Regions from separate parts of the Actinomadura sp. NPDC048032 genome, predicted to be linked through region 3. Evidence: riboswitches for the same ligand, from Rfam matches in the RefSeq annotation. Region 3 holds a riboswitch; each other region holds the start of a gene.

Region 1 (7,777 bases), on a different contig from region 3:
CCGCCGCCCGACGGCTCCAGGGCGCGCCAGTCCTCGATCCCGAGCCAGGCGACCGGCGTGTGGCTGTAGGACGACGCGGCGCCCGTCCCGGCCACGGTGAGCCGGTGCCCGAGGACGTCGACCCTGTCGCCGGCCGCCAGTCCGGTGCTGTCGGCCAGTTCCGCCGACAGCACGATCTGCCCGGACGCGGGCGGGTGCGCCCGGTCGCCGGGAGCGACGCCGAAGAGCGCGGCCGGTGCTCCGCGCGCCCCGGACGGGCCGAAGGTCATCCGGCCCATCGAGACGCCGAGCGGCTCGGCCCGCACCCCCGCGACGTCCTGCCAGGCCCGCGCCGTCGCGTCGCTGATCCGGCTCCCCGCGAAGGAGGTCTCCCCGCCGAACACGACATGGTCGGCGGGGAGGTCCTCGATGGCCGAGGCGCTGTCGCGCGCCAGGCCGGCCGTCAGGCCGGACAGCAGGGTCACCAGCAGCGTGATGAGCAGCACGACCGACCCCATGAGCGCGAACCGCCCCTTGGCGAACCGCAGGTCTCGCAGCGCCACGAACACGTGGGCCCCCGTTCCGTCATCATCCGAACCGACGCCTCCCAGCGTGCGCCGCGGGCCCGTCCCGGCGCATCGTGCGGCGGGACGGGCGGAGCGCCTTCTTCCGGACACCGGGACATCAACCATTCGATCGATGCGGCCCGGGCATCCCGTCGCCTACTGTGAGTGAGAAATGCCGAACGATCTGTTCTCGCCCGCGATGCGGTTGCTCGGCTGGGCCGTGCACGGCACCTTCCTGGTGCTGCTCGCGATCGCCCTGGTCCGCACGCTGCACGACGCGCGGGCGGGAATCGCCGCGGGCGGCCTCGCCCTCGGGGTCCTCTACGCCGCCGGGGTGGTCTGGGCCCGGCACGAACGGCGCCCTCGCCCGCTCCCGGCACGGCTGTGGCTCGCGCTTCTCACCGCGGCCTGGGCGGGGCTGGCCCTGTCCTCCCCCGACTTCGTCTGGCTGGCCTTCCCGCTGTTCTTCCTCTACCTGCACCTGCTGCCGCTGCCCGCCGCGCTGCCCGGTGTGGCGCTGCTGACCGCCGCGGCGATCGGGGCCGTGGCCTGGCACGGCGGCGGGGTCACGCTGGCGGAGGTGCTGGGCCCGAGCGTCGGCGCCTCCGTCGCCACCCTCATGGCCCTGGCCTACCGGGCGCTCTACCGGGAGAGCGAGCAGCGCCGCCTGCTCATCGAGGACCTGGTCAGGACCCGCGAGAGGCTGCTGCGCGCGGAGGCCGACGCGGCGCGGCTCACCGAGCGCGAGCGCCTGGCCCGGGAGATCCACGACACGCTCGCCCAGGGGATGTCCAGCATCATCCTGCTGCTGCGCGCCGCCCGCCGCGACCTCGACAGCGACCGCGACGCCGCGGTGGGGCGGCTGGCGGAGGCCGAGCAGGCCGCCGCGGAGAACCTGGAGGAGGCCCGCAACTTCGTGCGCGAGCTGGCCCCGCCCGCCCTGCAGCGGTCCTCCCTGCCGGACGCGCTGCGCCGGATCACCGAGTCGGCGGACGCCCGGTCGGCCGCCCGGATACGTTTCCAGGTCTCCGGGTCCCCCGCCGATCTCCCGGTCGACCACGAGGTCGCGCTGCTGCGCATCGCCCAGGGCGCTCTCGGCAACGCCGCCGGCCACTCCGGCGCGGAGAACGTCGGGGTCACCCTGACCTATCTTGACGACATGGTGGTGCTGGACGTCTTCGACGACGGCCGCGGCTTCGATCCCGCGGCGGCCGGCGGGCGCCCGCCGGAGAGCGGGGCGGGCACCGGCTACGGGCTGCGGGCGATGCGCGACCGCGCCCGGGCGCTGGGCGGCGCGCTCACCGTCGAGTCGGCTCCGCGGGAGGGGACGGCGGTGGTGGCGACCCTGCCGCTGCCCGGCGGCGGGGAGCGGCGGTGAGCGGGCCGATCCGCATCCTGCTGGTGGACGACCATCCCGTGGTGCGCTCCGGGATCCGCGCCATGCTCGCCGACCAGCCCGGCTTCGCGCTGGTCGGGGAGGCGGCGACGGGGCGGGAGGGCGTCGAGGAGGCGCGCCGGCTCCGCCCCGACGTCGTGCTGATGGACCTGCAGCTCGGCGCCGGGATGCACGGCAGCGAGGCCACCCGCGAGATCACCGCCGCGGGGGCGGGCGCGCCGCGCGTCCTCGTGCTGACCACGTTCGACACCGACTCCGACATCCTCGCCGCCATCGAGGCCGGCGCCACCGGCTACCTGCTCAAGGACGCGCCCCCCGACCGGCTGTTCACCGCGATCCGGTCGGCCGCCGCCGGGGACAGCGCGCTCGCGCCGAGCGTCGCCTCGCGCCTCCTCGGCCGGATGCGCTCGCCCACCGCGACGCCGACCGCGCGCGAGCTGGAGGTGCTGCGCCTGGTCGCCGAGGGCCTCTCGAACCGGCAGATCAGCAAGCGGCTGTTCCTCAGCGAGACCACGATCAAGACGCATCTGGTGCACCTCTACGCCAAGCTCGGCGTCGACTCCCGCACGGCCGCGGTCGCCGCCGCCTCCCGTCGCGGCCTGATCCGCCCACCCTGACCCCGTGGACCGACCTGGAGGCGGGCGGGGCCATGGCGCCGCCCACCTCCGTGACCGGCGGTCCTCACTGCTTCAGCAGGGACCTCATCTTGGCGATCTCGGCGGTCTGCGAGGAGATGATGGTCGCCGCCATCTGCTTGGCCGGGGGGAACTGTCCGGAGGACTGCTCGGCCTTGGCCATCGCCACGGCGCCCTCGTGATGCTGGATCATCATCGTGAGGAACGCCCTGTCGAACGCCGCGCCCTTGGCCGCCTCCAGTTCCTTCATGTCCTTCTCGCTCATCATGCCGTCCATGCCGCCCATGCCGCCGTGGTGCATGCCGCCCATGCCGGTCGTGCCGGGCGAGGGGACGGGGGCGCCCCAGGTCTTCAGCCACGCGCCGAGCTGCTGGATCTCCGGTCCCTGCGCCTTCTTGATGTCGGCGGCCAGGGTCTTCACCTCCGCCGACGAGGCTCGGGTGGCGGCGAGGTCGGCCATCTCGATCGCCTGCCGGTGATGCGGGATCATCATCTGCGCGAACATGACGTCCTGGCCGTTGTGCGGTCCGGCCTGCGCGCCGCCGGCAGGTGCCGAGTGGGCGGGCATCGAGTGGCCCGTCGAGCCGCCGTCGTCGCCGTCGCCGCACGCCGCCAGGGCGATCGCCAGGGCCGGGACGGTGATGAGCGCGAACGCTCGCTTCATGGTGTGGGCCTTCCGTGTCGAGTGCTGTGATCGGTGGTCGGCGGCGGCGCCCGTTTCCGGGCGCCGCTGGACCTGTCACAGCCTCAGCACGCTCAACCTGTGCAGGGACGGTCTCGGCGGCGGCCGTCCGACCAGGAGGATCCGCACCCGCGGCGGCCGCGACACGGCCATCGGCGGCGACCTCCGCAGACGCAGCGCCAGGAGGGCCGCGACGATGGCGAGCGCGAGCAGGGTCAGCATGGCCAGGCAGACCTGGCCGCCGGGGTGGTCGGGGTGGCGGTCGGAGTGATGGCCGCCGGGCCGGTCGCCCCGGGGCGGAGGGTGCCCCGCCATCGCTTCGGCGGCGGGGGCGGCGTGCCCGGAGGCCATGGACGTCAGCGGAACGCCGCCCATCTCCGCCGGGCTCGCCGTGGACTGGAAGCCGTGCATCGCCAGCAGCCCGAGGAGCACGAGCAGGCCGGACGCCAGCCGGAGGACGTCCGGGCGCACGGAGCGCCTCGGCCGTCCCACCGGCCGTCCCGCGTGCGCGCCGTCCCGTGCGGGGAGGGCGCCGACGTGCGTGCTCATCTCGCGGACCAGGGTAGCGAAGAGTGATCGGCGGTCACCGGCGGGTCACCGCTTCGAGGGGTCAGGCGACACGGACCCCGCCCGCGAACGGGCGGCCGGCGATGGGGGCGATCTTGACGACGTCGCCGGTCTGCGGCGCGTGAACCATGTTGCCGTTGCCGATGTACATGCCCATGTGGTGCAGGTCGCTGTGGAAGAACACCAGGTCGCCGGGCTTGAGCTGGCTCATGCTCACGTGGGTCCCGGCGTTGTACTGGCTGCCGGTGTAGTGGCCGAGCGTGATGCCGACCTGCGCGTAGGCGTACAGGGTCAGGCCGGAGCAGTCGAAGCCCTTGATGTTGGCGCCCTGCGCGGTGCCGTAGCTCGGGCCGGACGCGTTGCCGCCGCCCCAGGAGTAGGGCACGCCCTGCTGGGCGAGGGCGGCCCGGACGGCCGTCATGGCCTTGGCCGAGGCCCCGCCGGAGTTGAGGTTGGGGATGGAGGCGGGACCCGTGCCCGCGGTCCTGAAGGTGCCGAGTTGCTTCTCGACCTTCTTGAGCTTGATCTGGAGTTCCCGGCGCTTCTTCCTCGCCTCGCCGGTGAGCGCGCGCACCTGGGCGGCGCGCTGCTCGGCGGCCTTGCGGGACCGGTCGGCGCCCTGCATCACCTGGAGCATCTGGGTGATGCGGACGTCGTTCTGCTTGGCGAAGTAGTTGAGGGTGGCCGACTGGTCCAGGACGGCCTGCGGGTCGGACGACGAGGCGAACGTGATGGCCGGGTCCGCCGGGCCGTTCTTGTAGCTGTCCGCGGCGATCTTCGCCATGCGTTCGCGCGCTTCGTCCAGCGCCTTCTGCTGGCGCAGGGCGCTGCTCTTGGCGAGCTTCGCGGCGTGCTCGGCCTGCTTGAGGCGTTCGCGCAGGCCGTTGTACTGCTCGCTGAGCTTCTCGGCCTCGTCGGCGAGCTTCTCCTGCTGCGCGGTCAGTTGCTTGCGCGTCGGCTTCGGCTCGGCGTGGGCGGGCGCGGGCGCGAGAAGCCCGGCGGACAGCGCGAGGGCGGCCGTCCATGCCGTGACGTCGCCGAGCCGGCGGGTGCGGATCCTGCGGCGGGCTGTCGTTCGGGGGCCGGCAGCTCGTCGCTGCATGCGGTGTCCTCTCCTGTACCGCCTACCGGGTCAGCTGACGGGTTCGGGCCGGAGTCGCCCTACCGTCCCGCGGGACGGACTCACCCCTGAAGATCGGGTCCCCGGTTCCCCGGACGGAGCCGTCCGCGGGATTCGGCGCGGTCGCCGGCCGTCCCCGGCGGGGACGTCGGACCGTGACCTCCTACGGAGCGTAGGAGGTTTACGGTCGGTTCGCCACCGAAGCGGCAGATTTCCCCAAATGCCACATTCCGCCTCAGCAGGCAGCGGCGAGCTCCACGACCGCCGCGGCCCCGGCCAGGAGCGGCGCGGCGACCGCCGCCACCGCGAACAGGCCCGCCGCGAGCCGGACGGCGCGCCGCGGCCTCGCCGGGGCGCCCTCCAGCCGCAGCACCCGCTCCATCAGCGCACCGGCGGCCGGCGTGCCCGCCGCGCCGAGCGCCCCCGCGCCGGCGGGCGCCGCCGAGAGCCGGCACAACGCGTCGACCAGCGGCTTCCTGCCGTGGACGCGGACCGCGGCGTCGTCCGCGGCCATCTCCAGCAGCAGCGGCAGCCGCGCCTTCGCGCGCCGGACGGTCGGCAGCCACGGCAGCATGGCGTGGACCAGGTCCAGGGCCAGCAGGAAGACATGGTGGCGCTGGCGCAGATGCGCGCGCTCGTGCGCCAGGACGGCCCCGAGCTCCTCGGCGCTGAGCGCTCGCTGGGCCCCGGTGCTGACCACGATCGCGCGGTGCCGGGACGGCAGCGAGTACGCCACGGGCACGGGGTGGTCGAGGACGAGGACGTCCGGATGGCGGCGGTCCTCCCGGGCGACCAGCCGCAGCATCTCCCGGTGCCGCCGGCGGTGGCGCACGGCCCGGCCGAGCCTCGGCAGGCCGCGGGCGAGCACGGCGGCGCAGGCCGCGGCGAGGACGGCGGTCGCGACGGCCGCGGCGGCGGTGGCGAGACGGCCGTGATGGGGCAGGCAGTCGCGCAGCCGGGACAGCAGTCCGTGCCCCGGACCCGGCGGCGCGAGCAGCCCCGCCGCCGCGATCCCCGCCGCGGCGATGAACGTCCCCGCGAGGGCGGCCGTCCAGCAGGCGATGGCCGTCCCCGGGCCGACGGCGGAGCGCCTGAGGAGGTCCAGAACGGGCCCCGCGGCGCATCCCAGCAGGACCACCGAGACGACGAGCCCGGCCACGAGCGGGATCACGGGATCACGCGTCCTCGCCGGCGGTCCGCCGCCGCAGGGCGTCCAGGAGGTGCCGGGCGTCCTCCGGCGGGACGCTCTCGGCGAACCTCGCCAGGATGGCGCCGTGGTCGGAGGCCTCGCTCAGGGCGTCCAGCATCAGCTCGACCGCGTACTCCTCCCGCGGCCGCGTGGGGCTGTAGCGGAAGGCCGTGCCCTCCTGCGTACGCCGGAGGAGGCCCTTCTGCGCCAGGCGTTCGGCCACGGTCTGCACGGTGTTGTAGGCCAGTGCCCTGTCCGCGTCCTCGTTCAGCTCGGCCAGCAGCTCACGGACCCGCAGCGGGCGGGGCGCCGCCCAGAGCACGTCCATGATGGAGCGTTCGAGCGATCCTCCGAGTGCGGACACGCGGTCACCTCCGTACCGCCCCCATTGTGCCGGACGTCTCCTGGGGGCCGGCCTCCTGGAGCGGGGTTCCTCCAGCGTGGGCGGGTTCCCGGCGGCCCGGCATCCACCAGTTGGCCCTGCCGCACAGCTCCATCACCGCGGGGACGAGGACCATCCGGACGACGGTGGCGTCGACGAGCACGGCGACGGCCATGCCGAGGCCGATCTGCTTGACCGACACGTCGGGGCCGAGCAGGGACGTCGAGAAGACGGCGATCATGATGGCGGCCGCGGCGGTGATGACCTTGGCGGTGCGCGCCAGCCCCCGGGTGACGGCCGTCCGGGTGTCGCCGGTGCGCTCGTACTCCTCCCGGATCCGCGAGATCAGGAAGACCTCGTAGTCCATGGACAGGCCGAACAGCAGCGGGAACATCATCATCGGCACCCAGGTCGTGATCGGCATGGTGGTGGGGAAGCCGAGGGCCTTCCCGAGCCAGCCCCACTGGACGACCGCGACCAGCACGCCGTAGGCCGCGCCGATCGACAGCAGGTTCATCACCGCGGCCTGCAGCGCGATCGTGACCGAGCGGACCAGCGCGACCAGCAGCACGAGCGACAGCGCGACGACGACCGCGATCATCAGGGGCAGGCGGGAGCCGACCTCCTCGGCGATGTCGATCGCGCCGGCGTTCGGGCCGCCGACCTGGACGCCGGCGCCGCCGGGCGCCGCGGGCAGGACGTCGTCGCGCAGCCGGTGCACCAGGTCGGCGGTGGCCTCGTCCTGGGCGCCGCTCTTCGGGAAGGCCATGAACGTGGCCGCGCGCCCGTCCTCGCTGATCCGGGCCGGCGTGACGGAGGCGATGCCCTCGGTCCGGCCGACCGCGTCGACGACGGGGCGCAGATCGGCGTCCGGGGACCCGATCCGCGCGGCGAAGATCAAGGGCGCGCCGTAGCCGGGCCCGAAGCCCTCGGAGAGGATCGTGTACGAGGTGTGGCTGCTCCGGTCGTGCGGCTGGACGCTGGCGTCGGGCAGGCTCAGCCGCATCGACAGCACGGGGGCGGCGAGCACGAGCAGGCCCGTCCCGGCGAGGACCGCCGCGACCAGCGGCCTGCGCTGCACCACGCCGGCCCAGCGTTCGGCGGGGGGACGGCGCTCGCCGGTGCGCGGGCGCGGCGCGCGGCGCGGCAGCCGCAGCGAGTCGATCCGGCGGCCGGTGAAGCCGAGGAGCGCGGGCAGCAGGGTCACCGCGGCGATCATCGTGACCAGCACGGTCACCGACGCGGCGACGGCCACGCCCGT
Region 2 (7,777 bases), on a different contig from region 3:
CCGCCTCGCCACCGTCGAGGTCGTCGACGAGAAGCACTTGAACCTTCTGTGCCATGGGGACAGACCTTTCAGCTTGAGCAAACTCCAATCGAGTGACAAAGATATACCTAGAACTTCGCGGATGACAATTCCGCCATCCACCGGAACCGACACTCGCACGAAGTCGCCTTGCCGCTCGTTACCGGCTGTAATCGGCCTCGTCGTTTCGGGTGCGCACGTCCCTCGGGTCACGGCTGGGTCCGGCCGGGCGTCCATGAATTTCCAAGCGGCGGCGGCGCGCCCGGGTTTTCAGGGGTGACCGGTGTCACGAGGTGGTGCGCTGACCTGCACCGCCGTCCGCGCATTGGTCCAGGTTTGCACGCGGCGGCGCGGCGATTAACCTCCCGTATCGCTACTAACCGCGTGCCCGCACTGGAATACGCGGCCGACCTCGGCACCTGATCAACCTCCGGACCGGCGGATGTGGACGAATAACGCCGGGGCGCCCCGCACCGAAATCTGTTGCCGCGGCCGGACCGCGAGAAGTCCACGCCCTGCTCAGGACGCGGATGCGGCACACCGAGCACCATCGCCATGAAATCGGGAGATTTGGACACAATCCCACCGCCGGCCCCAGTTCTTCGGCCCGGCGCCGCCGCCCCGAGCGGAGCCCTCCTCCGGCCGCACCGCCGCCACCGGCATGCCGCACGAAAGGTCCGTTCCAAGGGCGAGAGCTCGCCATCCGGAGTAAGTCCACGGCCGCCGACAAGCGGCGTCGTTCCGGTCACCGCAACACCATCGGAGGGAACTGTCAAAGCGGAGGCGACGTCCGGGACGAGACACATCCCACCGGTTTCAGGACCGTAACCAGAACGAGCGGGCATATGCCGTCGACACCTCGGACGTCCGGAAACAGCGGCCATCTCGACCAAAGCATGTATGGCACATGCGAGTGGACCAGGGCATGCGTCCGGCCGCGCCCGTGAGTGCGCGGTATCGGACGGGTGTTATCGGACCCCGCACGCACTCCCGGCGCGGCGGAGAGGGCCTCAGAAGGCCGAGGATTCGGGCCGCGGGCGTTTTACCACGAGGGTGCCCGCGAGCCTGTCATGAACAGCCTGGCGGCGACTGCCCTCGAACAGGGCCCCCGCGTTCACGACCCAGAAGACGCTCGCGAGCAGACCGAGTACCGGAATCGGACGCAGCCCGATCGGCACCGAATAGACGGCGGCCCGCAGAACGCAGCGCAGAACGTCCGGGCGCGTGGACGCGTCCACGACCTCAGCACCGTTGGGAGCGACGGCCTCCGCGGGCTCGGGGGCCGCCACGGGCACGAAACCCGGCACGGACACGGGAAGGGCCGACACGTCGCCGAGACCGGCGCTCCCGCCCGCTCCGCCGCTCCCCTCTGGCGACGCTTCAGGGGCCTCCTGAGCCGTCGCAGCGACCACCTCGATGCCCGCGACGCGCTTGCCGAGCGTCCGCCCCCAGAGGGCGAGCTGGAGGGCCTCGTACAGCAGCATGCATCCGGCCACGGCGGACGGGGCGATGACGTCCGCCGTGTGCCCGGACACCAGTTCGCGGACGACGAGAACGACGGGGACTCCGACGACGAGCGTGTCGACGACGCGTGCCAGGAGCCTCTGCCCCGGCTCGGCGAGCGTTGCCGCCATCGTGGCCTTAGCCCGCGTACTCGGAGTACTCGGACTCGTCATATCCGACCCGCTCGTCGATGACGAGCGTGCCGGCGAAGCGATCATGCAGCGACTGGTGCAGAGGCTGATCCCAGATCGCCCACAGGTAGGCCATCAGCGCGCCCGCCCAGACCAGCACCATCCCGTACGCGGCGTAGTCCCACACCATCACCGCCAGGACGAGGAAGAAGAACACGCCGAGCTGGTAGCCGACGTGGGTGATCCCGGCACGCCAGACAGCCTGCGTCGTGGTGATCGGGGTGCCCGCGGGCCTCGCCTGAACGACCCCCAGGCCCAGAACACGCTTCCCCAGCGTCCGTCCCCACATGGACAACTGCACGGCCTCATAGATGAACGGCAGCACAGACAGGACACAGAAGAGGGTGAAGATGATGGGCCAGTTCCACACACCACCCTCGTCCTCCGTCTTGCTGCCCGGCTTGCCCAGACCGAACGCGCCGATCGTCACCGGCAGGACGAGTGCGAACCCGAAGACCGCGACGAGCGCGTTGTCGATGATTCGTGCGCCCGCCCTACGGTGAATGGGCGCCAGCGCCACGTCACCGCCGCCGTCGTAGGAACCGCCGCCGTCGTAGGAGCCGTAGTCCTCGTAGGCGGGCTGCTGGTTCCACTGCTGCTGCTGTGTCTGCCACTGCTGCTGGGGCTGCTGTTCCCACTGCTGCTGCGAGGACGGCTGCTGTGGTTGCTGCCACTGAGAACCTTGGTACGGAGGGGGCGGGCCGTAGGAACCCTGCCCCTGCTGGGGCTGGTAAGGCCGCCCGCGGTGGGGGGAATCGCTCATTCGGGTCAGTCCTCCAGGCGAAGCAACATCCGGGTGTTGCCCAACGTATTCGGCTTGACCCGGTCGAGGTCCAAGAACTCTGCCACGCCTTCGTCGTAGGAGCGGAGAAGTTCCTCGTACACCTCTGGCGACACCGGAGTCCCCAGGATCTGCTGGAAGCCGTGGCGAGCGAAGAACTCCACCTCGAAGGTAAGGCAGAACACCCGGCGGACGCCGAGTTCTCGCGCGTTCTCCAGGAGGCGGGTCACGATGCGGTGCCCGATTCCCCGTCCGCCGCATCCCTTGTCCACGGCGACCGAGCGGACCTCCGCGAGGTCCTCCCACATGACATGGAGCGCGCCGCAGCCGATGATCGGCCCGGGCGTCCCGTGCTGCACGTCCTCGGCGACCCAGAACTCCTGGACGTCCTCGTACAGCTTGACCGTCGTCTTCTTCAGCAGGCGACGCCCCGACCCGGCGTACAGGTCGACGAGCCTGCGAATCTCCTGGACGTCGGCGGTACGGGCACGCCGGATCACGACTTCCACAAACAGGCGAGATTATCGAACGCCGCAGCGCACCAGGGCACGCCCTCCCACCCTTCCGCGCCGGGCGGCGCGCGCTACTGACTAGATAAAAGGGGCCAGGTACTGCCCGGGGTCGTCCGAGAGGGGGGCCACAACACCGCGCGCGGGACGCGTCCGCCCGGCGTTCTCCTCGTTCACCGCGCCGCGTGACCTGCGAATTCGCATGTTCTGGTTGGCATCCAATGCGGGGTCCGTTAGTGTCCTGCGCTGACGTCGGCCCACCGCAGGACGGGGGCCGATCCGCCGAGTCCCCCGGGTCGCAACCAGCTGCCCGAGGAGCCGGGGACCCACTTTCGGAGCGTTTCGGGAGATCTCCCTGAGCGACCGAATGCGAGGGGTGAATCCGCGACCGCGGGCGATCGGTTCGCTCACGGGCGCGGACGGGCTGCTCCGGCCCCGACCCGTCAGCTGACCCGGTAGGCGGCTGAGGAGAGGAGTATTCGTGAAGCGATCGCGGCATGCTTCCCTTTCACGCTTCCGGGGGCGCGCGACCATCGTGGTCGGCGCGCTCGCCGTCGTTTCGGCCGCTCCGCACGCGATCGCCCCGCAGACGATCGCCGTCGCGCACGCCGACCCCGAGCCCTCCGCCAAGGAGCTGAGGACGAAGGCGCTCAAGCTCGCCGACCAGCTGGAGCAGCTCACCGAGCAGTACAACGGGCTCAAGGTCAGGCTCGCCCAGTCGCAGCGCGCCGCCAAGGTCGCCACGGAGAACGCCAAGCGGCAGGAGAAGACGCTGGAGACGCTCCGCCAGAAGGTCGGATCCCTCGCGGCGACGAGCTACATGCAGGGCGGTTCCGACCCCACGGTGTCGTTCGTCGCCTCCCAGGACCCCCAGTCCGTCCTCGACCAGGCCGCGACCCTCCACTACTTCGCCAAGCAGGACAGCACCCAGGTGCTCGGGCTGATGCAGGCCATGCAGTCCGCCCAGCGGGCCCGCAAGTCGGCCGAGGCCCGCGCCAAGCAGGTGAAGGAACTGAAGACGCAGCTCGACTCGCAGCGCACGAAGATCACCGACGCCTACGAGAAGATCCGCGGCAAGCTCGTCGACAAGGACCCGACCCAGCTCGCCAAGCTCCCCGTCATCGGCACCGGCAAGGCGGCGCAGGCGCTCCGCTACGCGATGAGCAAGATCGGCCGCCCGTACGTGTGGGGCGCCGCCGGTCCGACCACCTTCGACTGCTCCGGCCTCACGATGTGGGCCTACAAGCAGGTCGGCATCAACCTGCCGCACTACACCGGCAGCCAGTGGAACGCCGGAACGCACGTGTCGCGCAGCGAGCTCCAGCCGGGCGACCTCGTCTTCTTCTACGCCGACCTGCACCACATGGGGATCTACGTCGGCGGCGGCAAGATGCTGCACGCCCCGCACACCGGCGACGTCGTGAAGATCGCCTCCATGGACGGGCGCCCCTTCGCCGGCGGCGTCCGCGTCGCCTAGAACTCCGCTGTCGCACGACCGGCCAGTCCGGTCAACGCATGGCGTGCCGGCCGACCGCGGTGTCGAGTGACGCATCGCCGCGGCGTAGGCCGGTCAGTCTGGTCGTGAGGGATGAAGCCTGCCGGAGATCGGGGCGGGTCAGGTGGCCTGTCAGGCCCGAACGCCGTCCGCGGCGACGCCTCCTGCAGGGACCTACCTGCCAGGGCGCGGGCGCCGCCGCTGCGGGGGTGGACGGAATTCGGATCAACCGCCGTTTCTCCGGGTGACGCTCGCCGTCCCCTGGCGAGCGTCGGGGGTGCCTCGCTAGATGAGCTGCCTCCGGGCCGCCCACACCACGGCCTCGATAGGGGTGTTGACCTCCAGCCGGTCGCAGATCGTCCGCAGCCGGCGCCGCAAGGTCCGAGCGCTCAGTTCCAGCTTGCGTGCCGCCACATCGGCGGTGACACCGCTGGCGATCTGGGCGAGCAGCCGGATCTCTTCCTCGCTCAGCCCGAAATCGTCGGTGCCACGACGTGCGAGTGTGGCTGTTTCCACTCCGTCCTCCCTCGTCCGTGGTGATGACCGCGGGGATGCAGCCGTCCGCTGCACAGGCACGGGTTGGGCCTCGATCTGTACGCGCGTTGGGTTGCCGGGTCCGGACCCTTCCGGACTTAGATCATCGGGTTCCTTTTCTGTCTCGCGCGCTTGGCCGGAGGTGGCCGCATGGCCGATTGCGGGGGTGTACGGGGGAACTCCGGGTGACGATTCACTCGTTGGCCTGCCGAGAAAGACGGGATGTGATCGCCAGCCATCCGCCCGTCCCCTCTCGCCGAACCCACCGGTCCTCGCGGTGAACGAAGATCGTGAATCGTTTCAAGCTACGCTTCGGCTCGGAACGCTAGGCGGCCGGATCCGGCCCGTCAAGCGCCGGTCAAGAGCGTTGTGTGCTCGATCGCTCACCATGTGTGACCGTGCATTCGGCGCCCCGCCATGCCAAACTCCACTACCTGGGAAAACGCCCATGGAGCGGGACGAGGAGCGAGTTGCCACAGACCAGTATTCGTGAGGTCGCGAGGCGTGCTGGAGTCTCAGTTGGGACCGTTTCGAATGTCCTAAACCGGCCAGATCTCGTGGCCGAAGCTACCCGTGACCGCGTCCGCGCCGCGATCGAGGAGCTCGGATTCGTCCGCAACGAGTCCGCGCGCCGGCTCCGCACGGGCCCCGAGCGGACCGCGGGCGAGTTCGGCGACCAGCCGCGCCGGGCGTTCGGCGTCCTCGTCGAGGACCTCACCAACCCCTACGCGACCGACGTCGCCCGGGGCGCCGAGGCGGCGCTCAACGCGGCGGGCCACGACGCCCTGTGGCTGTCCAGCGACCACTCCCCCCGCAAGGAGCGCCGCCTGCTGGAACTGCTCGCCGACCAGCGGGCCGCCGGGGCCCTGGTCATCCCGGTCGGGATCGGCCCCCGCGACATCTCCCGGCTGCGCGCCGCGGGCATGAGCGTGGTGCTGATCGACCGGGACGCCTCCGACGTGTGCTCCGCCCGGGTCGACCACGTGGCGGGCGGCGAGGCCGCCGCCGCGTACCTGCTCGGCATCGGACGCGATCGCATCGCGTTCGTGACCGGGATCCCCGAGCCGCAGCCCTGCGTGGAGCGCCGCGACGGGGCCGCCCGCACGATCGTCGAGGCGGGCCTCGGCAAGCCCCCGGTCCTGGTCAAGGACGCCCTGAGCCCCACGGAGGGGCAGGCCGCGGCGCACCAGATCATGGCCATGTCCCCCGTGCCCGACGGCGTCTTCTGCGCCAACGACCTGCTCGCGATCGGCCTGATCAACGAGCTGACCCGGCTCGGCGTCCGCGTCCCCGAGGACATCGCCGTGATCGGTTACGACGACATCGAGCTCGCGGCGAGCGCCGCCGTGCCGCTCACCACCGTCCGCCAGCCGCGCCGCGAGCTCGGCTGGGAGGCCGCCGAGCTGGCGATGGCCGAGATCGGCGAAGGCAAGTCCCACCAGCACCGCCAGGTCGTCCAGCGGCCCGACCTCGTGATCCGAGAAAGCGCTTAGCGCCCCGCGGCCGGCGCTGTTGACATCACGTCCAGGATTCGGGTCCGCTGGAGGCATGGAGGACAGGACGGGTCAGGCGGGGCAGGCCGGGGCGACCGCGATACTCGGCTTCGATCCGGGCGACCCGGCGTTCCGCGCCGATCCCTACGCCCATTACCGGACGCTCCGAGCCGCCGGTCAGCCCCTGCACCGGACGGACGTCGGTCTGCGCGTCACCGCGTCCCACGAACTGTGCGAGCGGATCCTGCGCGATCCGCGGTTCGGGCACCGTCCGTCGGGCGGCCGCATGTGGCGCGATATGCCGGCGCGGCACCGGTCGTTCCTGACCATGGATCCGCCCGACCACACGCGGCTGCGCCGGCTCGTCAGCAAGGCGTTCACGCCCCGGCTCGTGGAGCGGCTGCGGCCCCGGGTCGAGGAGCTCGTCGACACGCTGCTGCGGCCGCTCTCCGGCGAGGTCGACCTGATCGCGACGCTGGCCTACCCGCTGCCCGTCATCGTGATCAGCGAGATGCTCGGCGTTCCCGCCGAGGACCGCGACCTGTTCAAGGGCTGGTCGGACAGCCTCGCGCGCGGCCTGGACCCGGACTTCCTGCTGCCGGAGGCCGAGATCGCCCAGCGGGACGCCGCGCGCGACGAGTTCGCGGAGTACTTCCGGGTGCTGGCCGCCAAGCGCCGGGCCGAGCCGCGCGACGACCTCCTGAGCGCTCTCGTGGGGGTTTCCGACGGCGGAGACGTCCTGTCGGAGCAGGAGCTGCTGGCGACCTGCATCCTGCTGCTCGTCGCGGGCCACGAGACGACCGTGAACCTCATCGGGAACGGCGCGCTGGCGCTGCTCCGCGATCCCGCGCAGTTGCGGGTGTTTCGGGAGCGGCCGGACAACGCGCGGGCGGCGGTGGAGGAGCTGCTGCGCTTCGACCCGCCGGTGCAGCTGACCCTGCGGTCCGCGCTGGAGGACGTCGACCTGGACGGCACCCTCGTCGAGCGCGGGAAGCTCGTCCTCCTGCTGACGGGAGCCGCCAACCGGGACCCGGCGGTCTTCGACGACCCCGACCGGCTGGACCTCCTCCGCTACGCCGACGGACGCGACACGCCGAAGCACCTGTCGTTCGGCCACGGCGCGCACTTCTGCCTCGGGGCACCGCTGGCCCGGCTGGAGGGCCGCGTCGCGCTCGGCAAGCTCTTCGAGCGCGACGTGGCCCTCGCCGCCGGCGACCTCGTCTACCGCGACAACCTCGTGCTGCGGGGGCTGC
Region 3 (7,122 bases):
GCGTCCCTCGACCAGGTCCGCGACATCGAGAACAACTCGATCATCTTTCTGGTGACCGGCCGGCAGCAGGTCACCAAGAACGGGCGGACCGGCAGCGACAGCAAGCAGTACGCGGTGACCGTGACGAGGGACGGCGGTTCGCTGAGGGTCTACTCGTTCGAGCCCGCCGACGCGGGACAGGCGGGTGACACGGGATGAGTCCGCGGAGGTTGCTGCTCGTCGGCGCTCTGGGCGTCGCCGCGGTGATGTTCGTGGCGCTGGTGTTCGTCCCGATCCTGTTCGGCGCGAGCCAGTTCCTGTTCGGCGGCGGGATCGGCGGTGGCGGCGGCTGCGTGAACGTCGCCGGCGCCGGCGCGCAGCCCGCGGCGGCCGCCGACGCGAAGTCCGTCCCCGTCGACTACCTGAAGCTGTACCAGGAGGCGGGCAGGAAGTACGGCATCCCCTGGAACGTCCTGGCGGGCGTCGGCAAGGTCGAGACCGACCACGGCAGGTCGACGATGCCGGGCGTCTCCAGCGGGGAGAACTACGCGGGCGCGGGCGGTCCGATGCAGTTCCTGGACGCGACGTTCAAGGCGTTCGCGGTGGACGGCGACAAGGACGGCAAGAAGGACCGCTACGACCCGGCGGACGCCATCCCGACGGCCGCCGCCTACCTCAAGCACAACGGCGCCCCGGAGCGGATGCGCACCGCGATCTTCCAGTACAACCACTCGTGGGACTACGTGGACCTCGTCCTGGACTGGGCGAAGCGCTATGTCGGCGGCGACTTCAAGCCCGTCCAGGCGAACGGGATCAACTGCGAGGACAACGAGCTGCCCGCCAACGTCGGCGCCCTCGTCAAGACGATCATCGCGTTCGCGATGGCGCAGCGCGGCAAGCCCTACGTGTTCGGGGCGAACGGCCCGGACGCCTACGACTGCTCCAGCCTGATCCAGGCCGCCTACCGCCAGGTCGGGCTGAACCTCCCGCGCACGACGTTCGAGCAGTGGCCGTTCGGCGTGAAGATCGCCAAGGGCAAGGAGCAGCCCGGCGACCTGGTGTTCTTCAACTCCGGTCCCGGGACGTCGCCCGACAATCCCGGCCACGTCGGGATGGTGATCGGCGGCGGCAAGATGATCGTCGCGAGCTGCTCGGCGTGCGTGCCCGCGATCGGCGTGAAGACCTACAAGAAGCCGAACTGGGTCGGGGTGACGCGCCCGCTCGCGCGGCCGGATTTCAAGAAGAAGGTGGCCGAGCTGGCCGCGCGCCGGTAGCGGCCCGGCGGGGTCAGCGCAACCGGCGCCGGCCCACGACGAGCACGATCTCGCGCAGCGCGTCGGCGGCGGCCCGCACGTCCTCCGGCGGCACCCGGGCCAGCACCTCCTCGTGCGCCACCCCCGACGCGACCAGGGCCTGCTCGGTGACGCGCAGCCCGTCCGCGGTCAGCTGGACGAAGCGGCTGCGCGCGTCGCCCGCGTTGGCCTCGCGCTCCACGTAGCCGGCCTTCTGGAGCCGCTGCAGGACGTTGCTCGTCCCGCCCGAGGTGAGGAACGCCGACCGCGTGAGCTCGCTCGGCCTCAGCCGGTACGGCTCGCCCTCGCGGCGCAGCACGGTCAGCACTTCGAACTCGGCGTAGGTGAGGCCGAGTTCGGCCAGCGGGCCCCGGAGCGCCTGCTGCACCAGCGTGGCGACGCGCCCGGCGCGCTTGCTCAGTTCCAGCATCGCGACGAACGGCTCGGTCAGGCCGTCCCGCCGCCACGCGTCGGCCAGGTCATCGATGTCGTCCCGCACGCCCCGAGCGTACTCGCTCGACTGATTGCTTTTCATAAAGCTATCTTTTAAGCTTTCGTCCATGGCAAATTCTCTGCTGCTCACGAACGGCCTCGTCATCGACACCGCGCCCGAACCGACCGTGCTGGGAACCGCCGACGTGCTCGTCGAGGACGGCCGCATCGCCGCGGTCGGCCCGGACCTGGCCGCGCCGGACGGCGCCGAGACCATGGACGCGACCGGCCGCATCGTCATGCCGGGCTTCGTCGACACCCACCGGCACACCTGGCAGGCCGGGATCCGCGCGGCCCTGCCGGACGGCACGCTCCACGCCTACCTGCAGCGCGTCCTCGGCGAGCTGGCGCCCCGGTACCGGCCGGGCGACGTGTTCGCCGGGACGCTCGCCGGGTCCCTGGAGTGCCTCGACTCCGGGATCACGACGCTGGTCGACTGGTCGCACATCCAGCTCAGCGAGGGCCACACCGAGGCGAACATCGCGGCGCTGCGCGCGTCCGGCATCAGGGCGGTGTTCGGGTACTGCTACGGCGGCGACGGCGGTCTCGACGCGCTCGCCGCCGAGACCGGCCGCGTCCACCGCGAGCACTTCGGGTCCGGCGGCCAGGTCACGATGGCGATGGCGGCGCTCGGCCCCGAGATCGGGGGCGACGAGCGCGCTCTCGCCGAGTGGCGGACGGCCCGCGACCTCGGGCTGCCGGTCACCGCGCACCTGGGCGGCCACGGCGCCGAGAGCGCCGCGCGCGGCCTGGCGTTCCTCGACGCCAACGGGCTGATGGACCACCCGGCCACCTACGTGCACGCCAACTTCTACACCGACGAGGAGCTGAAGCGGATCGCCGGAAGCGGCGGGACGGTGTCCGCCGCCCCCGCCATCGAGGCGGCGCTGGACATCGGCGCCCCGCCCACCGGGCGCGCCCGCGCCGCCGGCGTCCCGACCGGGCTCGGAGCCGACACGGTCACCTCCGGCCCCGGCGACATGTTCAGCATCATGCGCGCCGCCTACGTCCTCGAACGGGGGCGCCCGGACGGCGCCGGCCTCGGCTTCACCGTCGCCGACGCCCTGCGGACGGCCACGATCGAGGGCGCCGAGGTCGCGGGGCTCGCGGACGTCACCGGATCGCTGACCCCCGGCAAGCAGGCCGACCTGCTCGTCCTGCGCACCGACACCTTCGGCCTCGCGGCGGCGCACGACCCCGTCGCGGCCGTGGTCCTGTCGGCGGACACGCGCAACGTCGACACCGTCCTGGTCGGCGGACGCGTGGTCAAGCGCGGGGGAGCGCTGGTCGGCTACGACGTCCCCGCCCTCCTGGCGTCCCTCGCGGACTCCGCCGCGCACGTGACAGCGGCCTGAACCGGGGAGAATCGTCGGCCGCGCGTGGCATGCTGATCGGCGTGGAGTCCGAGATAACGATCCGCGTCGCCGACGAGCTGCTGATGTTCCTGCCCGCGACCCGGCGGGAGTCCCCGGCGCGGGTCCCCTACGACGGGACCTCGACGCTGGGGCACCTCGTGGAGTCGCTGGGCGTCCCCCTCCCCGAGGCGGGCCCGATGACCGCCGACGGCGAGCCCGCCGGGCCCGGCGCCCGTCCCGCCGCCGGGGCCGAGGTCCGCGTGGCCGCGGTCCCGCGCCCCCAGCCCGTGCCGCTGGACCCGGGCCAGGTCGCCCCCCGCTTCCTCCTGGACGTGCACCTCGGCACGCTGGCCCGGCGCATGCGCCTGCTCGGCCTCGACACCGCCTACCACAACGACATGGACGACCCGGCGCTCGTCGTCCAGGCCAACGAGGAGCGCCGCGTCCTGCTCACGCAGGACCGCGGCCTCCTGCGCCGCCGCGCGCTGTGGTTCGGCGCCTACGTCCGCGGCTCGCGCCCCGACGACCAGCTCCGCGACCTGCTCGACCGCTTCGCGCCCGTCCTGCGCCCGTGGACGCGCTGCACCGCCTGCAACGGCGAGCTCGTCCCGGTCGACAAGCAGGAGATCGAGCGCGAGCTCCAGTCGGGCACGCGCCGCAGCTACGACGTGTACGGCCGCTGCGCGGTCTGCGGGCAGGTGTACTGGCGCGGGGCGCACGGCGACCACCTGGAGGAGATCGTCCGCGACGCGACGCGTCTGGTCGACTCCCTCAGGCGGGACGGAACCGGACGGACCGGCGCCGCGGTCTGATCACGAACACGGAGAGGAGCTGGTCGCGATCGATCTCGTGGTGGTGGGGGCGGCGATCCTCGCGGAAGGGCGGCTGCTGGCCGCCCAGCGCGCCGAGCCGCCGCACATGGCGGGCGGCTGGGAGCTTCCCGGCGGCAAGGTCGACCCCGGAGAGTCGGACGAGGACGCCCTGGTGCGCGAGTGCCACGAGGAACTGGCCGTGAAGGTACGCCTGGGCCGCCGCGTGGGCGGCGACTGGCGCCTCAGCGAACGCGCCGTCCTCCGCGTCTGGACGGCCGAGCTGGTAGAAGGCGAGCCGCAAGCCCTGGAGCACCTGCAACTCCGCTGGCTGGCACCCTCAGAGCTCCACGACGTCAACTGGCTCCCCGGCGACCGCCCGGCAGTAGACCTCCTGGCCGCCCAAGGCCTCGGCTAGGAAATCCTATTCGCGCCTGCGAAGTCGGAGCGGTCGGAGAGTTTGGAGATCTTGACCACGTCGCCGGTCTGGGGGGCGTGGAGGTACTTGCCGTCGCCCAGGTAGATGCCCATGTGGTGCAGGTTGCTGCCGAAGTACACCAGGTCGCCGGAGCGGAGGGCGCCGCGGGAGACCTTCGTTCCCATGGCGAACAGGTCGCCGGTGTAGTGGGGGAGGCCGGGCTTGCCGACCTGGGCGTAGGCCCAGACGACGAGGCCCGAGCAGTCGAAGCTGCTCGGTCCGGCGGCGGCCCACACGTACGGGGAGCCGAGCTTGGTGAGCGCCTTGCGGGCCATCTTGGCGGGCAGGCCGGAGCCCTTCACGGTGGCGCTGAGGCCGGTGCGCGGGTCGCTCGCGTGGGTGGTGGTCAGCTTGTCGAGGCGCTTCATCACCTCGGAGACCTTGGCCTTGGCGGCCTCGCGCGCCTGCTTGGCGTCGTCCCAGGCCTTCTTGACCTGGGCGGTCTTGGCCTTGGCGGTGCGCTCCGCGGCGTCGGCCTGGTCGATCTGCTTCTTCAGGGCGAGGACGGCGGTGGCCTGGCTCTGCGCCAGGTAGGCGCGGTCGGACAGCCCCTCGGGGGAGGCGCCGGAGCCGAAGAGGACGTCGGGGCCGCCGGCCATGTAGTTCGCGGCGGCCAGGCTGCCGAGCTTCTGGCGGGCGGGTTCGGCGAGGGCGCGCAGCCGCTCGGCCTCCCGGGTGGCGTCCTGTTCGGCCTTGCGGGCCTTGGTGAACTCGACGCGGGCCTTGTTGAACTTCTCCGTGAGGATCTCGGCCTCTTCGTTCAGCGCGTCGAGGCTCTTGCGCAGGCCCTTCTCCGTCGTCGGCGTGGGGCTCGGCGCCGTGGGCGCGGAGGCGGGCCGGAACGGCTGGGCGGCGTGGGCGAGGTCCGGCGCGGTGGCGCCGAGACCGATCAGGAGCAGGGTGGCGGTGGCGGTGGGCAGAACGCGACGCCGCCGGGGGGAATCCGGAGCCAAGCCGGTGTTCTCCTCTCCTCGTACGCCTACCGGGTTAGCTGACGGGTTCGGGCCAGGAGTCGCCCTACGACGAGCGTCGATTCACCCCGAGGGTGGTGGGTCCCCGGTTCTCCCGCGGGAGATTCGGCGTTCCGGCCGCAGTCCCCTGGGGGCGGGACTCCGGACGACCGGATCTCGGGCAGATTACAAAGGATGCGCAAAGTTGGCCAATCGAGGTCCGTGTGACCGATGGGGCGAACGACTCGGAGTGGGTGGTACGCACGGCCAAGTAGAATGGGTACGGCCGCACGTCTGCGGCGACTCCCGAACTCTCACGCAAGGCGAACCCGCATGCCCATCTCCACGCGCGACGACCTCCGTAACGTCGCGATCGTCGCCCACGTCGACCATGGCAAGACGACGCTGGTCGACGCCATGCTCTGGCAGTCCGGGGCCTTCCGCGAGAACCAGGACGTCGACGACCGCGTGCTCGACTCCAACGACCTGGAGCGCGAGAAGGGGATCACCATCCTCGCGAAGAACACCGCGGTCCTGCACAACGGCCTGACGATCAACATCATCGACACCCCGGGGCACGCCGACTTCGGCGGCGAGGTCGAGCGCGGCCTGTCCATGGTGGACGGCGTCGTCCTGCTGGTCGACGCCAGCGAGGGCCCGCTCCCGCAGACGCGCTTCGTGCTGCGCAAGGCGCTCGCCGCGCGGCTGCCGGTGATCCTGGTCGTGAACAAGACCGACCGTCCCGACGCGCGCATCGACGAGGTCGTGGACGAGACCTACGAGCTGTTCATGGACCTCGACGCCGACGAGGACCAGATCGACTTCCCGATCGTGTACGCGTCCGGCCGCGCCGGGCGGGCCTCGCTCGACAAGCCCGCCGACGGCGCCATGCCCGGCAGCGAGGACCTGGAGCCGCTGTTCAAGGTCATCACCGAGACGATCCCCGCGCCGTCCTACGACCCCGACGGCCCGCTCCAGGCGCACGTGACGAACCTGGACGCCTCCAGCTACCTCGGCCGGATCGCGCTGTGCCGCGTGCACGCCGGCACGATCAAGAAGGGCCAGCAGGTCGCCTGGTGCCGGCGCGACGGCAGCGTCGAGCGGGTGAAGATCACCGAGTTGATGATGACGGAGGCGCTCACCCGCAAGCCCGCGGACGAGGCCGGGCCGGGCGACATCATCGCCATCGCCGGCATTCCCGACATCATGATCGGTGAGACCCTCGCGGACCCCGACGACCCGCGCCCGCTGCCGCTGATCACGGTGGACGAGCCGGCGATCTCCATGACGATCGGCACCAACACCGGGCCGATGGCGGGCCGCGAGAAGGGCACCAAGGTCACCGCCCGGATGGTCAAGGACCGCCTCGACCGCGAACTCGTCGGCAACGTGTCGATCCGGGTGCTGCCGACCGAGCGCCCCGACGCCTGGGAGGTGCAGGGCCGCGGCGAGCTGGCCCTGGCGATCCTGGTCGAGAACATGCGCCGCGAGGGCTACGAGCTGACCGTCGGCAAGCCGCAGGTCGTCACGCGGGAGATCGACGGCAAGAAGCACGAGCCGGTCGAGCGGCTCACCGTCGACATCCCCGAGGAGCACCTCGGCGCCGTCACGCAGCTGATGGCGGTCCGCAAGGGCCGCATGGAGCACATGACCAACCACGGGACGGGCTGGATCCGGATGGAGTTCCTCGTCCCGGCCCGCGGCCTGATCGGGTTCCGCACCGAGTTCATGACCGAGACGCGCGGCACCGGCATGGCGCACCACGTC
Region 4 (7,777 bases), on a different contig from region 3:
CTCGGCCTTGGCCACCTGCTGGGTGACCGCCGCGGGCGTGAGCCGGAGTGCGTGGGCCGCCGCCGTCAGGGAGCCGTGCCGCTCGATCAGAGCGAGAAGCCGCAGTTGCCCCGGATCCACCAGCATTCACCAATGCTAACGCTGCATCCTTCTCTTTTAACTTCCCTTAGGGACGGGGAGCGAGGAAGCCTGATGGCACACCCATCGGCCGCAATCCCCGGAAGGGGTTCGTTCCCATGCCCACGCATGTGCCCGTCTTCGTCATCACCACCTTGTTGCTGGCGATGCTGCCCGGCGCGAGTCAAGCGCTGATGATCCGGCAGGTACTGGAAGGTGGCCGGCCTGCGCTCCACGGCACGCTCGCGGGCAATGCCAGCGGCTTCCTGCTGTGGTCGACGGCCGCCGCGGCCGGGCTGTCCGCCGTCCTGCTGGCCAGCCCGACCGCGTACGCGGTGCTCCGGATCGCCGGCGGCATCGTGCTGATGATCCTCGGAGTGAAGACGCTCCGGACCGCGCTCACCGTCGTGTCCACCCGCCCGCCGGAGCAGGACGGGCGGGGCGCCGGCTTCGCGGGCGGATACCTCACCGGCCTGGTCACCAACCTCGGCAACCCCAAGGCGGGAGTGTTCGCCATCTCGGTGCTGCCCCAGTTCGTGACCGAGGAAGGCCCGGTGTTCCTGTCGACCGTCGCCTTGGGAGCCCTGTGGGCGCTCGTCAGCGCCTCCTGGTACATGCTGCTCACCTGGGCCGTCAGCCGAGGGCGCGCACTGGTGTCGCAGCCGACCGTCCTGCGGGGGCTCAGCATGACCACCGGTGCCGTCCTGCTGGCGCTGGGCGCCGCGGTGGCAGCAGGTGTCTGAGGGCCGGTCAGGTCCGCGGGCCCTGCTCGCCCGCCGCAAACCGTGAGCACCTGCGCGGGCGGCATGTGCAGGGGCGCCCAGAAGCGGTGAGGCGTGCTACTGCGTGGAGGTGTCGGCCGGTGGGGCGAGGCCGGTCATTGCGAGGTCGACGATGGCGTTGACGTGCTCGGCGTCGGCCGTGCGCGGGGTGAGCAGGCGGCGGTAGTAGGCGGCCCCGTAGAGCAGTTCGGTGACGAGGACCGGGTCGGCGTCGGCGCGGACCTGGCCCTTGCGCTGCGCTACGCGGATGCGGTCGGCCGCGGCGCCCGCCAGGTGACCGATGAAGTTGTCCCACAAGGCCTGGTGGAGGTCCGGGTCGTGCTGGGCCTCGCCGATCAGTGCGCGGTAGTGCGGGAAGACGTGCGGGTCGCCGAGGATGCGCGAGGCCGCCGCCATCTGCGTCTTGATATCGGCGACGAAGTCACCGGTGTCGGGGAAGGTCGCGTCCATCTTCCAGGTGGACAGCAGGCCGTCCAGCAGCACGGCCGCCTTGGACGGCCACCAGCGGTAGATCGTGTTCTTGCCGACGCCGGCGCGGGCGGCGATGCCCTCGATGCTGACCTTGCGGTACCCGACCTCCTGGCACAGGTCCATGGCGGCCTTGATGACGGCGTTGGCGGCCTCTTCACTTCGGCGCTCAGGACGTCTGGGTGACATGGGGACAGCATAGCCCTCAGGCGGCACGGAACGTTCCGTATTGACGCGGCGAGCGGCGGCGGGCATGCTGAGGCGGCACGGAACGATCCGTGCCGCCATTGAAGGACGAACCCATGAAAGTTGAGTTCACCCACGACATCGCCTGCGTCTGGTCGGCGCTCGGCTATGCCCGCTTCCAGCGGGCCGCCGAGGAGCACCGTGCGGGCGGAGGCGAACTGGAGGTCGTCTTCAGGCCGTACCAGACCGCGGGCTCCGCGGCGGAACCGCCGCCGAGCCGCGGCCGTTTCCCTCTCGCGCCCCCCGCGCGGGTCGAGCAGATCGCACGGGCGGCGGCGGTCGACGGCCTGGTGGTGAACCTCGACCGGATCGTGCCCGCCCGCACCGCCGACGCCCACCGGCTCATCGCGCTGGCGGCCGCGCACGGCACCGCCGAGGACATGACCGCCCGTCTTTACCGCGCCTACTTCAGTGACGGTCTGGACATCGGCGACGTCAACGTGCTGCGGGGCTTGGCGTCCGCGACCGGCGTCAGGTGGGACGGCGAGCGGCCCCACGCGGAACCGGCTCGGTCCGCTCGCGTGTCCGGCCCGCGAGTGCCGGTGTTCCGGTTTCCCGACGGGACGGTCCTGGTCGGAGCCGTGTCACTCGCCGCGCTGAGGGGTGAGTTGATGAGGGCCGACTCACCGCGCCGGCGCTCCAGCAGGACCACGCATCCGCGCCCGGCTCCGGTGCGACTATGACGCGTCCTGGTCGGTCTTGAAGATAGGGACCTTGATGACCAGCCCGCGGGTGGTGAGGGTCCGGGCTCGGGGATGATCGTCTCCCGCTGGGGCGAGGTGGCGACCAGAAATCTTGGGCCGACTTGACTGGACCGCAGCCCTTGCGTTGAGGGCGCTTTGGGGAGTCTTTACAGGTCAGCGGCGTCTTTGGGGTGTGCTTGACGAAATATGGGGCCGCTTGAACCTGTTGTGGGTGTGTGACCGACGGGAAAGCCCGTCCGGAGCGCCCGACCAGATCGTGACGGGCGCATCGAGTCCCTGATCATCAGGACGGCCGATCAAGGCACGTCCGCCGCCGAGTCCGCAGAGCGCCGATCACTGGCCGAGCGGAGCCGGGGACCCACCGAAACACCGGGGTGAATCCGCACTCCCGCCTTGCGCGGGGTCGCGGTAGGGCCACTTCCATGCCCGAACCCGACAGCTAACCCGGTAGGCGGACTGGAAGACCTCAGGAGAACCTTCGCATGACCGCTCGTACTTTCGACCTGACCAAGCGCATGGGCACCCGCTTCGCCGCCGGAGCCGTCCTCTCCCTGGCGAGCGCGTTCGGCCTCGCCTCCCTGGCCCCGTCCGCCCATGCGGACACCAAGCCCGCGAACGCCGCGCACGTCGCCGCCACGCCCCAGGCCGCCGCCAACGGCGCGAAGACCGCCACCGCCGGCGCCTCCGCGCAGGACGTCATCAAGCTCGCCCGCACGCAGATCGGCACCCACGAGGACGCCTCGGGCAACAGCAAGTTCAACGACTGGTACGTCGGCTCGCCGCTGGGCGAGCAGAACGCCCACCGCATCGGTTCCAAGAGCGCCTCGGTCTACAAGGGCCAGTCCTGGTGCGACATGTTCGTGTCCTGGCTGGGCCAGCACACCGGCACCAAGGGCATGGGCGCCGACGCCTACACCGTCAGCCACGCCAAGTGGTTCAAGAAGACCGGCCGCTTCGGCCAGACCCCGAAGCCCGGCGCCGTGGTCTTCTTCGCCTGGAACGGCGGCGGCATCAAGGGTGTCGAGCACGTCGGCATCGTCGTCAAGGACAACCACGACGGCACCATCAACACCATTGAGGGCAACACCGGTGACGCGGTGAAGAAGAAGGTCCGCGACACGTCCACCGTCGCCGGCTACGGCTACCCCCAGTACCGGTGAGCCAGGGCCGCTGAGCGGCCCGTCGCCCCGCACCGTCCAGTGGTGCCTCCCCCCTTCTCCAACCCTCCGCGATCACACCCACGTCGCGAGCACGCCCACGTGCCGTGCGCCGGATCCGTCATGCCCGAACGGCGAGCCCCCGACTAGCCGAAGGCGTGACCCGGCGCCCCGGACCACCGAGCAAAGGATGAACATGCAGAAGCGAGCCATCGACACCGCCCTGATCGGTACCGCTCTCGCGGGCCTGCTGGCCGCGGGCGTGGCGGCCGGGACCTCCCACGGGGCCCAGGCCGACGAGCCGATGTCGCACAAGGTCATCGGACAGCAGGTGGCCGGGCAGCAGGTCACCGGCCACAAGATGACCGGACAGCTGGTCACCGGACAACAGGTGAGCGGGCACAAGATGACCGGACAGCCGGTCACCGGAAAGCAGGTGACCGGAACGCAGGTGACCGGGAAGCAGGTGGGGCAGCCCGCCGCGAAGGCCACCCACCACGGCACCGCCAAGGTCGCACCGAAGCGCCACGCCGTCCTGTCGGGCAGCACCAAGGCGTCCTACTTCTGGGACGACGGCTCAGGCGTGAACGGCGACACGGGCGCCCCGGCGGGCGGCAAGCCGATGCAGAAGGGCCTGTTCGCCAGCCCGAGCTGGCCCATGCACACCAAGGTGAAGGTCACCTACAAGGGGCGCAGCGTCACCGGCTTCGTCGGGGACCGCGGGCCGGGCGAGCCGTCGCACCGCGGCGTCATGCTCGACCTCGACACCTACACCTTCCGCCACCTGGTGGACGGCAAGAAGCCGCGGAGCAAGTACGACACGGGCACCTCGGCGGGCCACCTGAAGGGCGTCAAGTACGAGATCCTGTCCTGGGGCCACGGCCCTGGCAAGAAGGGCGCCCCGAAGCCCCTCGGCTGATCAGGCCCGACCGGGTGACCCCTCCTGGCCTCACCACGGACCCCGCTCCCGTCTTCGGACGAGGGCGGGGTCCGTCACGTCCGGGGTAGGACTGGGGTGGGGCGCCATCCGGGCGCTCCTGGGCGAGGGAGTGCCAGTGGGATTAGACGTCAGAGCGATCCAGGTAGTGACCTGTGACATCTTCGGGACGACCGTCGACTGGCGGACAGGGGTCGCCGGCCAGGTGGCGGCGATCGCTGCGGAGTGCGGTGTCGCGTTGGAGGGCGAGGCCTTCGCCGACCAATGGCGCGAGCGGTACCTCCCGTCCATGCAGCGGGTCAGCAGCGGAGAGCGGGAGTGGGTGTACCTCGACACGCTGCACCGGGAGTCGCTGGACGAGCTGCTGGAGCTGCACGGCGTTGCTGACGCCTTCGACGAGACCGCACGGCGGCGGCTCGTCCGGGCCTGGCATCGCCTGCCCGCTTGGGACGACTCGGTGGACGGCCTGGCACGCCTGAGGGAGAGCCGCGTGGTGGCGGCGCTGTCCAACGGCGGGTTCGCCCTGCTGACGCACCTGGTCAAGGGGGCGGGGCTGCCGTTCGACTGCATCCTGTCGGCGGAGCTCGCCCGCACGTACAAGCCCGAGCCGGAGGCGTACCTGACAGCAGTGCGGCTGCTGGACGTGGAACCGGCGGAGGTGCTGATGGTCGCCGCGCACAAATGGGACATCGACGGCGCCAGGGGAGCCGGGCTCGCCACCGCGTTCCTGGAGCGTCCGCTGGAGAAGGGGCCCTCTCGCACGGCCGACCGGGCGGACGACGTGGAATGCGACCTCGTCGTGCGCGGGTTCGGTGAGCTCGCCGATCTCCTGGAGGCCGGTCCGCGGACCTAGCGGACGGGGCGGCCGTTCGCCCTGTCCGGGGCTTCCACCTTTCCGGCGATGTGTTCCAGGGCGGTGAGGTCTTCCGGTCCAAGGCGGTCGATGAAGTGGTGGCGCACTGACTCCAGGTGGGCGGGGGCGGCGTCCGTCAGGGTGTCCAGGCCGTGTTCGGTGAGGACCAGGAGGCAGCCCCTTCCGTCGGCCGGGTCGGGTGCGCGGCGGATGAGGCCGCGGGCCTCCATGCGGGTGGCGTGCCGGGAGAGCCGGCTGCGCGACCAGCCCATCTTCGCGGCCTGCTCGTGCAGGGTCCCGGCGTGGTCCGGCCGTTCCGACAGCGTGCTGAGCACCTCGTAGTCGGGCTCGGAGAGGCCGACCCGGGAGAGGTCGCGGGCGGTGCCGGTCTGGACGGCGATCACCATGCGGCGGAAGGCCCGCCACGCCCGTTCCTCGTCCGGGGTCAGCCAGCGCACGGGCTCGTCCGGCGGATTCTTTGACATGTAAACAACCTATCGCCTAAGTTCATTTACATGTCAACGAAACAGGTGCGCGTCCTCGTGCTGGTGTGCAGCACCCGCCCCGGCGCCCTCGGCCCCGCGGTGGGGGCCTGGCTGACCGAGACGATCACGCCCCGCGCCGCCGAGCTCGGCGCCGAGCTGGTGCCGCTGGCCCTCGCCGACCTCGACCTGCCGTTCCTCGACGAGGAGGAGCATCCGTCGTCCGGCGTGTACCGCAACGAGCACACGCGCAGGTGGAGCGCGATCGTGGACGGCGTGGACGGCCTCATCGTCGTGACGCCGGAGTACAACTACGGGATGCCGGCGTCCCTGAAGAACGCGCTGGACTACCTCTCCCGCGAGTGGGCGTGGAAGCCGGTCGGTTTCGTCAGCTACGGCAACACCTCGGCGGGCACGAGGGCCGTGCAGCATGCCAAGCAGGTGGTGACCACGCTACGTCTGGTACCGCTGGGGTCCACGGTCGCGCTCCGCATCGCCGACGCCGTGCACGACGGCGAGGTGCGGCCCGCCGCCGCTGCCGGCAAGACCGCGATCGACGTCCTGGAGGAGCTGGTCCGGGTCGCGCACGCGCTCCGGCCGATGCGAGAGCGAGCACGGCCCGCATCGGCGGCCGGCCCCGAACCGGGCTCCTACCTGCGGCGGCTGACGCCGGACGATGCCCCCGAGGTGACCGTCCTGCAGCGGTGCTGCTGGGTGGACGAGGCCCTCGCCAACGACCCCCTGACCGTCCCGGCGCTGCACGAGTCCGTGGAGCAGGTTCGTGACTGGCTCGCGTCCTGGGACGCGATCGGGCTGTGGCGGGACGGCCGGCTCCTCGGCATGGTGCGGACGCGCCGCGAGGACGCCGAGTGGCACGTGGGACGGCTCGGCGTGGTCCCCGACCTGCGGGGGCGCGGCCTGGGGCGCTGGCTGCTCCATGAGGCGGAGGCCGCCGCCGATCACGCCTGTCGCAGCATCGTGCTGTCCACGGGAGCGGGCAGCCGGAACAACATCGCGCTCTACCGGAGCGAGGGATACCGGCCGGCCCCCGTCCCCGGCGACGACGGAACCATCCGCCTCACCAAGATGCGCCTCAGCACTGGTTGATCGGCCCGTGCGCAGGGGGAGTGCGCCACGACGGGATGCGGCGGCGTTCACTCATCGGGTGGCCGCCCGTCCTGCGGTCGAGCGGGAAGTGGGAGAGCCAGGCCGGACTTGATGGTGTCGAAGACGACCAGGGTCTCGTAGCGCTGGACGTTGTCGTCCGCCTTCAACAGGCGGTCTCCGAGCCGACCGCAGTCGCGCATGCTCCGCGCGGCCAGGACGACCACGTAGTCCCACGGCCCCGCGACGCGGTAGCACTGCTGGACCTGAGGCTCCGAGCGCATCCGTTCGGCGAAGGCCCGGTGGTGCTCGAACGATTCCCGGACCAGGGTCACCAGGACCGTGGCCAGGATGGTGGGACCGAAGCGGTGCGGATCGAGGACGGCGACCTGCCGGGCGATGAGCCCGTGCCGGCGGTAGCGGGCGATCCGCCGCTGGACGGCGCTCGGGGACAGCCCGACCTGTTCCCCGAGGTCGTGCAGGGTCCGCCCGGCGTCGTGCTGAAGGAGGTCCAGCAGCAGGGCGTCGATCTCGTCCAGGCGGGGCGGCGGCGATTCGGGCACGCAAGATTATTGCGCCATGGTGCAAGAATTCTCAATCGCGTCGATCGGGAGCTCGGTTAGCGTCGGCCGGGTCGGAAAGCCTCGGCGGAAGGTGGCGCGCATGGACCTGGACGTGGCGCGGATCGAGCAGGCCCTACGGGTGATCGATCCGGTGTTCCTCAACACCCCGCAGTACCTCGACGAACAGCTGTGCCGGGCGCTGGGCGGCCGCGCGGTGACGGTGAAACTGGAGACGGCCAACCCGGTGCGCAGCTTCAAGGGCCGGGGCGCCGACCTGATGCTCAGCACGCTCGCCCCCGGCACGCCGGTGGTGTGCGCCAGCTCGGGCAACTTCGGCCAGGCCGTCGCCTACGCCGGGCGAGCA

What was found. Region 3 has a riboswitch for cyclic di-AMP ahead of AB0C69_RS33890 (NlpC/P60 family protein). Riboswitches for the same ligand answer to the same signal wherever they lie in the genome.
Region 1: another riboswitch for cyclic di-AMP. It lies ahead of AB0C69_RS22650 (NlpC/P60 family protein); the one in region 3 lies ahead of AB0C69_RS33890 (NlpC/P60 family protein).
Region 2: another riboswitch for cyclic di-AMP. It lies ahead of AB0C69_RS15025 (NlpC/P60 family protein); the one in region 3 lies ahead of AB0C69_RS33890 (NlpC/P60 family protein).
Region 4: another riboswitch for cyclic di-AMP. It lies ahead of AB0C69_RS13870 (CHAP domain-containing protein); the one in region 3 lies ahead of AB0C69_RS33890 (NlpC/P60 family protein).

The regions. Positions count from the first base shown of each region.
Region 1 covers NZ_JBEZJP010000178.1:855-8,631, reverse strand. The annotation lists gene AB0C69_RS22675 (FtsX-like permease family protein) at 1-548, opposite strand, end outside; gene AB0C69_RS22670 (sensor histidine kinase) at 718-1,923, shown strand; gene AB0C69_RS22665 (response regulator transcription factor) at 1,920-2,558, shown strand; gene AB0C69_RS22660 (DUF305 domain-containing protein) at 2,623-3,240, opposite strand; gene AB0C69_RS22655 (DUF6153 family protein) at 3,316-3,807, opposite strand; gene AB0C69_RS22650 (NlpC/P60 family protein) at 3,869-4,927, opposite strand; cyclic di-AMP (ydaO/yuaA leader) riboswitch at 4,931-5,075, opposite strand; gene AB0C69_RS22645 (M56 family metallopeptidase) at 5,181-6,116, opposite strand; gene AB0C69_RS22640 (BlaI/MecI/CopY family transcriptional regulator) at 6,121-6,498, opposite strand; partial or broken gene AB0C69_RS22635 (MMPL family transporter) at 6,503-7,777, opposite strand, start outside.
Region 2 covers NZ_JBEZJP010000090.1:781-8,557, forward strand. The annotation lists gene AB0C69_RS15005 (Lsr2 family protein) at 1-55, opposite strand, end outside; gene AB0C69_RS15010 (RDD family protein) at 1,029-1,652, opposite strand; gene AB0C69_RS15015 (RDD family protein) at 1,660-2,475, opposite strand; gene AB0C69_RS15020 (amino-acid N-acetyltransferase) at 2,481-3,008, opposite strand; cyclic di-AMP (ydaO/yuaA leader) riboswitch at 3,273-3,480, shown strand; gene AB0C69_RS15025 (NlpC/P60 family protein) at 3,484-4,479, shown strand; gene AB0C69_RS15030 (LuxR C-terminal-related transcriptional regulator) at 4,783-5,013, opposite strand; gene AB0C69_RS15035 (LacI family DNA-binding transcriptional regulator) at 5,430-6,524, shown strand; gene AB0C69_RS15040 (cytochrome P450) at 6,580-7,777, shown strand, end outside.
Region 3 covers NZ_JBEZJP010000387.1:380-7,501, forward strand. The annotation lists gene AB0C69_RS33860 (hypothetical protein) at 52-198, shown strand; gene AB0C69_RS33865 (bifunctional lytic transglycosylase/C40 family peptidase) at 195-1,253, shown strand; gene AB0C69_RS33870 (MarR family transcriptional regulator) at 1,267-1,770, opposite strand; gene AB0C69_RS33875 (amidohydrolase family protein) at 1,832-3,118, shown strand; gene AB0C69_RS33880 (Mut7-C RNAse domain-containing protein) at 3,160-3,930, shown strand; gene AB0C69_RS33885 ((deoxy)nucleoside triphosphate pyrophosphohydrolase) at 3,959-4,345, shown strand; gene AB0C69_RS33890 (NlpC/P60 family protein) at 4,342-5,358, opposite strand; cyclic di-AMP (ydaO/yuaA leader) riboswitch at 5,366-5,497, opposite strand; gene typA (translational GTPase TypA) at 5,689-7,122, shown strand, end outside.
Region 4 covers NZ_JBEZJP010000080.1:8,578-16,354, forward strand. The annotation lists gene AB0C69_RS13850 (LysR family transcriptional regulator) at 1-126, opposite strand, end outside; gene AB0C69_RS13855 (LysE family translocator) at 237-860, shown strand; gene AB0C69_RS13860 (TetR/AcrR family transcriptional regulator) at 957-1,556, opposite strand; gene AB0C69_RS13865 (DsbA family protein) at 1,670-2,296, shown strand; cyclic di-AMP (ydaO/yuaA leader) riboswitch at 2,635-2,785, shown strand; gene AB0C69_RS13870 (CHAP domain-containing protein) at 2,800-3,477, shown strand; gene AB0C69_RS13875 (hypothetical protein) at 3,671-4,393, shown strand; gene AB0C69_RS13880 (haloacid dehalogenase type II) at 4,560-5,264, shown strand; gene AB0C69_RS13885 (MarR family winged helix-turn-helix transcriptional regulator) at 5,261-5,749, opposite strand; gene AB0C69_RS13890 (bifunctional NAD(P)H-dependent oxidoreductase/GNAT family N-acetyltransferase) at 5,780-6,853, shown strand; gene AB0C69_RS13895 (Lrp/AsnC family transcriptional regulator) at 6,901-7,413, opposite strand; gene AB0C69_RS13900 (pyridoxal-phosphate dependent enzyme) at 7,514-7,777, shown strand, end outside.